Regions from separate parts of the Variimorphobacter sp. HTMS_6 genome, predicted to be linked through region 2. Evidence: riboswitches for the same ligand, from Rfam matches in the RefSeq annotation. Region 2 holds a riboswitch; the other holds the start of a gene.
The links. A riboswitch is a leader RNA that binds a small molecule or an ion and turns the genes downstream of it on or off. The one in region 2 is predicted to bind nickel and cobalt.
Positions count from the first base shown of each region.

Region 1: another riboswitch for nickel and cobalt. It lies ahead of AC6IWN_RS15935 (cation-translocating P-type ATPase); the one in region 2 lies ahead of AC6IWN_RS01880 (cation-transporting P-type ATPase).

Region 1 is NZ_AP046094.1:3,525,743-3,530,168, reverse strand. Features, by position in the region: gene AC6IWN_RS15945 (hypothetical protein) at 1-7, shown strand, start outside; gene AC6IWN_RS15940 (RCC1 domain-containing protein) at 24-1,244, shown strand; NiCo riboswitch at 1,599-1,700, shown strand; gene AC6IWN_RS15935 (cation-translocating P-type ATPase) at 1,810-4,335, shown strand.
Region 2 is NZ_AP046094.1:414,474-418,899, forward strand. Features, by position in the region: gene AC6IWN_RS01865 (hypothetical protein) at 54-104, shown strand; gene AC6IWN_RS01870 (protein kinase family protein) at 222-944, opposite strand; gene AC6IWN_RS01875 (zinc ribbon domain-containing protein) at 949-1,389, opposite strand; gene AC6IWN_RS01880 (cation-transporting P-type ATPase) at 2,122-2,232, opposite strand; NiCo riboswitch at 2,342-2,446, opposite strand; gene AC6IWN_RS01885 (hypothetical protein) at 2,716-2,892, shown strand; gene AC6IWN_RS01890 (DedA family protein) at 2,987-3,634, shown strand; gene AC6IWN_RS01895 (zinc dependent phospholipase C family protein) at 4,090-4,426, shown strand, end outside.

The DNA.
Region 1 (4,426 bases), 1.1 Mb from region 2:
TTATTAAAAAGGAGATGAAACCAATGTTTAGATTTAATAAATTAAAATATATCCTTATAATTAGCGCAGTCTGCTTACTTGGAGGTTGCAACTCCATGGTTCAGGACAATAATACGGGGACAACTAGTTCGTTAAGTAATATGACGGTCACAGAAAAACCTGAATTAACCGAAGCAAAAGATCTGGTGGACGGTGCAAAGAGTGATGAAGTAAAACTTAAGGAAGCAATTGTCCTTATTAAGGACAAAAAATATCCCCAAGCAATTGGAGTGTTATCTGGAATTAAGGATAATAAGCAGGCAGAAGATTTGCTTGAGCAACTTCGCTATATTATTTCTGGCTCATACATTGGGAATTTAAATGCTGGCGTTGCTGCTATCGATAAAAACGGAAAAGTAAAAATAATAGTTGATACTGATAATTTTAAATATTACCAGTATGGAGAAGTTTCCCATTGGAAAAATATAAAGGGTCTTTCTTATGCACAAGACAGGTTGGATGCATTAGACAAAAATGGTGTCATCCACTCAACAAGGGATACGGATCCTCAATTTAGATATATTGCGGATAAATTGAAAACGTATACTGATTTATCTGCAATAGCTACCGATTATGATAATTATGTTCTATTATCGAAAGAGGGTAAAATCTATGTACAGTCGTCAAAGATTAATGACGGACAAAAGTTTTTTCAAGATCATAGTTCGAAATGGAAGGATGTTATAGATGTCATAACAGGGCAATTAAGAATTGGTGCATTAAAAAAGGATGGTACGGTATATATTGCTGACTTTAATAAAGTAGATAACCCTAAATATGGTGATCTGTATGATGAAGTTGGTACTTGGACGGATATTGCTTCTGTTTCAGCTGATGTGGTAGGTTCTATCGCAGGGCTTAAATACAACGGAACCGTTGTTGTATCTTCATCCAATATGAAAGGCATTGTTACCCATGATACTTTTGATGTATCTGGCTGGAATGATATCATTGCTATTTCAAAAAGCAATAGCACGTTGTTAGGACTTAAGCGTGATGGAACCGTAGTTGCTACCGGTAACAATAAAAATAAGCAATTAGAGGTATCTGGCTGGAAAGATATTGTAGCAATTGCAGCGGGGGATTGGATTACCATTGGATTAAAATCAGATGGTACGCTTGTAGTTGCAGGCAAAACAGAGGATGGCATCACGCCTGATGTATCCGGTATTAATCAGCTGTATGTGCCTAAAGTTAAATATTAAGAATAAATTACTTAAAAAAATATAATTATAAAAAGATCAACCAGTAAAGCTTTTAGCTTAAGATTTCTCAATGCGAAAGAATTACTGAGTGATCTTTTTTGTTAAGTGACATTAAAGTTTGGAAAATTCGATAAGTATTTATAGCCCTTCTTGCGCTCGCAAAATGTTAATATACAATAGAGTTTATTGTTCCATAGGCATTATGACGAATGCAAAAAGGGTTGAACTTTAATAATAAATCGAATATAATATATTTGAGTTGATATGAAACTCAGTTGCAATGTCAGCATATAATGATATTGCAAAACAATCTCTTTGCACTGCATTACATTTCGAATCAGAAATGCGAGATCAACAGTACAAACTGAGCAGGCGATGAACCTTGGTATTAAGGTCATGGGGCCGGGCCATTAGCATGGCAACAGATTGTAGTTTATACACATCTGTGGGACAGTAGTATGTTCCATTGGTGTGTTTTTTTATACCCATAGGAACAAATAACGTTGTATGGAGTGCCATAGAGCTATCAGACAATTGCCAAAAAGGCAAGAAGGAGGTAACTTTTATGACAGATTACAAAATGAACCTAAGGGGATTAAGTTCAACAGAAGCTGAAAAATTACAGGACAGGTACGGGAAAAATGAACTGGTGCAACAAAAACAGGGAAGCTTTATTAACAAGGTGCTCCATATTCTAAGTGAGCCCATGTTTTTGCTTTTGATTGTTGCAGCAGTTATTTATTTTGTTCTGGGGGAGCCTAGAGACGGTGCCATTATGCTTATCTTTGTGATAGGAATTATCAGCATTGATGTGATTCAAGAATGGAAAACAGACAAAACATTGAATGCATTAAAAGATTTATCAGCACCACACGTAACAGTAATACGTGATGGGAATGAGATATTGATTGCCAGCGTGAATCTGGTGCCGGGTGATCTCATGATGATTCATGAAGGAGTAAAAATTCCTGCCGATGGTATTATTGTAAAGTGCAATGATCTTTGCATTGATGAATCTTCCTTAACCGGTGAGGCAGCAGGGGTATGGAAAGAGGTCACGAATGAGGAGGAATCAACAGACGATTACTGGAGAAAAGATTATTGTTATGCCGGTACTTTGGTAACACAGGGAACAGCAACGGTATTGGTGGATAAGATTGGTGTATCAACGGAATATGGAAAAATAGGTGTAGATGTTGCGTCGGCGCCTGATGAAGATACACCCCTTCAAAAACAAACCGGTAGTCTGGTAAAAGTATGTGCCGGAGTAGCGGCGGTATTATTTTCTTTGGTTGGAGTATTTACGTATTTTAATATCCCAGATCATGCATTTGCTCCAAGAATTATTGAAAGTATTTTATCAGGAATAACTCTGGCAATGGCGATGATACCGGAAGAATTCCCTGTAATATTAACCGTATTTTTATCTATGGGTGCATGGAGATTAGCAAAAAAGAAGTCACTAGTTCGAAAGCTTCCCTCCGTTGAAACACTGGGAGCCGTATCCGTGCTCTGCGTGGATAAAACGGGTACGATTACGATGAATCAGATGTCTGTTCAGGAGATTTGGGCATTAAGGGAGGATAGCCATGCACTGATAGAAACGATGGGACTTGGCTGTGAGACAGATACCTATGACCCAATGGAAGTAGCGATGTTAAGCTACTGCAAAGACAAAGGAATCTGTAAAGATGACTTGTTTCAGGGTGAGCTGATTACAGAGTATGCATTTACAAATGAATTAAAGATGATGGGGCATGTTTGGAGAAGGAATGGTGAAATCGTGGTGGCGGCAAAAGGTTCACCCGAGCGCATCCTATCGATCTGTGATCTTGAGAATAAGGACAGGGAGATTACGGAGAAGAAGATATCTGATATGTCGATGGAAGGACTTCGTGTGATAGCGGTAGCTACAATGAAGCCAAAGAGTGAAGAGAATATACCAACCCAAATCACGGACTGTACACTTACCCTTCTTGGTTTGGTTGGACTCGCAGATCCGCCAAGGGAAAGTGTGAAGAAGGATATTGCAATATGCAACAAAGCAGGAATTCGTGTTGTAATGATTACCGGCGACAATGGTATTACCGCGTCTTCTATTGCAAAGAAAATCGGCATGCCAAATAGCGATCACATTATAACCGGTGATATGCTAAATGAGATGAGTGATGAGGAACTTCGTGAAAGAGTGAAAGACGTAAGCATATTTTCACGGGTAATTCCGGAACATAAAATGCGAATTGTTAAAGCGTTTAAAGAAAATGGTGAGATTGTAGCCATGACCGGTGATGGAGTAAATGATGCACCTGCCTTAAAATACGCTGATATCGGTATAGCAATGGGAAAACGAGGCAGTGAGGTTGCAAGAGAAGCGGCAGATTTAATCTTGATGGATGATAATTTCACAACCATAGTTGAAACAGTGAAGGATGGAAGAAGAATTTATGATAATATTCGAAAAGCGGTAGGCTATGTTTTTACAATTCATATTCCGATTGCATTTGCATCGCTATTAGCACCAATGTTAGGCATTGCACCGGTCGCAATATTTTTACTTCCTTTGCATGTTGTACTTTTGGAATTGATCATTGATCCCACCTGTTCCATCGTATTGGAGCGACAACCTGCTGAGGCAGATATTATGAATAGAAAACCACGTTGTTCCAGAGAGAAGTTATTGTGCCCCAGTCTGTTTATAAAAAGTATCATTCAAGGACTCGTTATCTTTGGAGCATCATTTGGAACATATTTAATGCTGCTAAATAATAATGCAGAAAATGCACCAACTGCCAGAGCCATGGGACTTGTTATTATCATGTTATCTAACCTGTTCTTAGTTCAGGTCAATAGTTCAAATCATGATTTTGTGTTTCAATCAATCGGACGACTGTTGAAAGATAAGGTTATGTGGGCAGTGAATATTTTCACCATCCTAGGTATCCTTGTTATATTATATACTCCGATATGCCATTTTCTAAAGTTTAAACCACTAACTGCTATGCAATTTCTAGCAGCAGTTGTTATCGCTGGGGTTGCGGTGCTTTGGTATGAGGTTGTTAAATGGGTTAACAAATGGAGAGGGCTAAAATAGTTGGGATTGCTCGGTAGAATATACAAAGAATAAATGGTTTATATGATGATTAGTGTCAATAAAGTTTGAAATAAAAGTAGCAAAGAACAAG
Region 2 (4,426 bases):
GAGTTAGTAAAAAATTTGATATCACATAGGATACTCTTCGCTATTATGAACTGATTGGTATGATTCCACCCGTTACTCGTACTTCAAGCGGAATATTTTTTTGATGATTTATCGTAATTGTTCCTTTGCAATGGACATCTTTCTTTGGAAAAATATAAACTGAGAAAATCATGAAGAAAATCGTCTCAGTTAAACGAAGCGAGAAGTATTATTGATAATTTTTATGGTTTAAATAATCTTAAAAAGTCACTTTCGATTTCTGAAATGCTATGATATGGAGATTCCAGTCTTAACAGTTTTTTTAATAATAATTTTTGATTATAAGTAATATATAATTCTTCATACCACGGTTGCTTTTTGTGGTTTTTAGGTTTTCTAAATGATGAATATAAAAGATATAATAATAAATCTCCTAAATAGGAATAATCAATATCAAATTTATACCGGTTCCCATCAAACCATCGAGCTAATCCAAAATCTACAAGTGATACATGATTACCGTCATATAAAACATTGGCACACCTGATATCTCTATGGATCACACCCATATAATGTAAGTACTTAATAACCTCAATTAACTGAGTACCTATATTATAGATTTCTGAAGCGTTGAAAATATGGTTTTGTTTGAATAACATTTCTTCAATCGAATTACCATTCTTTAATTCCAAAACAAAACCATAAAAACCGTTTTGATTAATTACCCCTAATAGCTTAGGTATTTTATCATGTTCGAGTTGAGATAGGATAACTGCCTCATATTCATTTTTCTCTTTATTCTTTCTATACATTTTTGATTTGAATTGTTTAATTATTACAGGAGAAGCGGATGGAGAAGAAGCAAAATAACACTTTCCATACCGGCCCTCTCCTGCAGCGCGTATGATGGTATAATCACCGAATTGTTTTCCATAATACTTTTTTGAGTTAAATACAGGCAACATATTACTATACCTTTGTTCCACAACTCATACAGAATTTAGCATTAGGAGGAAGCTTCTCGTTACAATTTGGGCAAAACGTGATATTATTAATCTTTTCTCCGCATTCCAAACAGAATTTTGAACCTGTAGGGATTTGGGAATTACATTTGTTGCATATCTGAGTACTTTGCTGCTGTATAGGCTGAGTTTGTAACGGTGGATTCATTTGTATTGGTTGATTTAGATTCGTAGGTTGATTAGGATAGGATTGATTCACGTGTGTTTGCTGATTAGGATAGGTCTGTTGAGTTGATTGGCAATATGGATCATAATGTCCTTTGGAAGAACTTCTTGAAAAGAGGGTATTAAAAAGATTACCGAAGACTCCTTTTTGTCTATAATGATTGTACCCGTTATTACCGTTTTTATATTGATGTCCTTTTGATGATTTTGAAAATGAACTCATTATTATCACTCCTTTTATGATTGAATTATGAGAAAGGCATTCATATGCCTCAGAGGGTAGCAGATGTGTTATCTGGTATTACCCTATTGATGTTTTTTGTAACGCTATTTCTGTGAATAATTCTTACCATGATCTAAAATGAAAGAAGAAAATCTATTATCATTAGCAACATAAATGATAAATAAATTATCATGCAAAGAAAAGAGTATATGGTGTATTACAAGAAAGATGTGTTTTTTCAATAAAATAATGTAATATTTTATGATTAATTTTGCCATTCATAATGAAACCTCCATGTAATGTTTTTCTGTTTTTAACATTCATATGTTAGTTTTTGAGATTTTTCTAAAGACAATATAGACGTGCCAATATACTACTTGGTATTACCTAAAACTTATTTTAAACCGGAATACCCTTCACTTTGTACTAATGCGTTATAACAAATGATGTTTTCTGCTAATGCGGCTGTTTTTATGTCTATTTCTATATTGTTACCATTTTCTGGATACATAATAAAAATAGTCCCATGGTTTCAATAAGAGAATGGTTATTGTTCCAGTCTTATCAACATAAAGAACAGAAACTGCACCTAGAGTCTCTACAGAGGGCAGTTTGTAAACAAGAGATTGTTTTTTGCCATACGTCAAGCACCTGGTTCACCAAGGATAAAATAAATAACTGCAGCAACAATTAACAGCAAAAACATAGGCTCACAAATGATGTGAAAGATCTTCATAATGAAACTTTCTTTTGTGGCGTAAGTTCATTTTTACCATATCTGTCCTGCAGTTTCTTAGCTTCGGCGGAGCTTAGTTCCACCATGTTTTGTTTGTAGTCAGTCATAAAAGTCACCTCCGTTTAGCCTATTTGGCATTCGATTGATAGCTCTATGGCACTCCACACAAGTTCACTTGTTCCTTTAGGTATAAAAAAACACACCTATGGAACATACTACTGTCCCACAGATGTGTATAATATCACAATCTGCTGCCACACTTTGTGGCCCAGCCCCATGACCTTAATATATAAGGTTCATCGCCTGCTCAGTTTGTACTGTTGATCTCGCATTTCAAGTAGAAATGTAATGCAGCGCAAAGAGATAATTCTATAATAGCACAATATCCTATAATTGTCAAAAAGTTTTACGGATTAGATTACAGAGTAAAAGTTACAGAATAAATTTAACAATGCAGCCTGTTAAAGAACTTCTTATTAAAATTATTTCCTGTGTTTGAGCGACTAAAGATATTTAATAACCTCAATAATTGTTTCATCATTTATAAAATGGGAGTCTGTAGAACTTTATTCATTCAATTATAAAATTCATTGACAGTACACTATTTATTATATATATTTAAATGTGGTTCAGGGAGAGATAGCTTGTACTTCATTGTAAAGGGATATTCTGTTACTGCTTTAGATGATGCAGAGGAGCTTTCATGGGTTACAATAATTTTGATTTTGGCATTATCGGCGACATTATTTATCATTTATTGCCAGTAATAGGGGATTTGTTAACAAATAGGACTTAAACTGTGAAAGCAAATGTTAGCTGAATTAGTGAAAAAATAGTTATAGTATGAACGGAGAAAAGAAAATGAATTGGATTACAAAAGTAATTGATATTATTTTACATTTGGATAGCTATCTGAATGTAATTATTCAAACTTATGGGAATTGGACATATGCTTTAATATTTCTCGTTATTTTTTGCGAAACTGGATTGGTTGTTACACCTTTTTTACCTGGAGATTCTATACTTTTTGCGACAGGAGCACTTGCAGCGACTGGCAGCATGAAGCTAATAACGTTATTTGTTATTTTTTATTCCGCAGCTGTTATAGGAGACACTGTGAATTATCATATCGGCAAGAAAATAGGTAATAAAATATTTGAAAAGGAAAATCTAAAGTATATCAATAAGGATTACCTTAAGAGAGCACACCTATTTTATGAAAAGCATGGTTCTATGACTATAGTAGTGGGAAGATTTATTCCCATAATCAGGACTTTTGTTCCTTTTATAGCTGGTATTGGTGAGATGAAATATTCAAAATTTATAATTTATAATATGCTTGGTGGTTTGTTGTGGGTATCGTTATTTCTCGGGGGCGGATTTTTCTTTGGTAACCTTCCTGTTGTAAAGAATAATTTTTCTTATGTATTAATTGTGATTATCATAATTTCAGCACTTCCTGGTATTTATGTGTTTTTAAAAGAGAAGAAGAACACAAACATTAATTAAATCAAACTAAATTCAAAATAACAAAATTACTTATATACTGATAATAAGCAAACTGTTAATCCTAAGGATGCATGAGAAAGATAACCAGTGAAAACTGGACTTTCTCCATGCGTCCTTTTTAATTTACGCGAGGGTAAATTAAAGAATCAACAATATCTTGCATGGTTAGATACGACCGCACCCGCGATAAGCGGAGAAACTCGAATAGCGTGCTTCTTCCGGTTGCATATTTTTTGAAATAGATTTATTAGTTAACCGATTTATCTTATTCAATCTATATTTTACAATTATATTTCTTTCATCTCTTTGTATTTTTCTTAACTTAGAATATTAATGTGGTTTTGTATTGAAAATATACCTGAATAATTAGTTTAGAAATTGTTTATATATTACCTTCGAATTATTTATTTCTTAAAAGTACAATAAGTTAAGAAAACATTAGGAGGTAATCTTTTATGAGAAAGAGAACTCATTTCAGGATAGCTCGTTTAGCTATTAATAATATGAAACTGGCTTATCCTGGTTCTGATAGACAAATAATAAAAAGATGGGCCTTTTATCTAGGTTCAGTAATTCCTGATTTATCTATTAATCAATTTATTCACCCACATTATTACGAAAAATCATCGGAATATGTATTTGAAAAACTGAATTTGATAATGAACAAGCCTGTTAAGAAGATTTCGGATGTAATATTATTAGGTGAAATGGTTCATTATTTGTGTGATTTTTGCTGTTTTGCCCATATTGGCGGCAGCATAGGGAAGGCTACCGAACACTTAGTCTATGAAA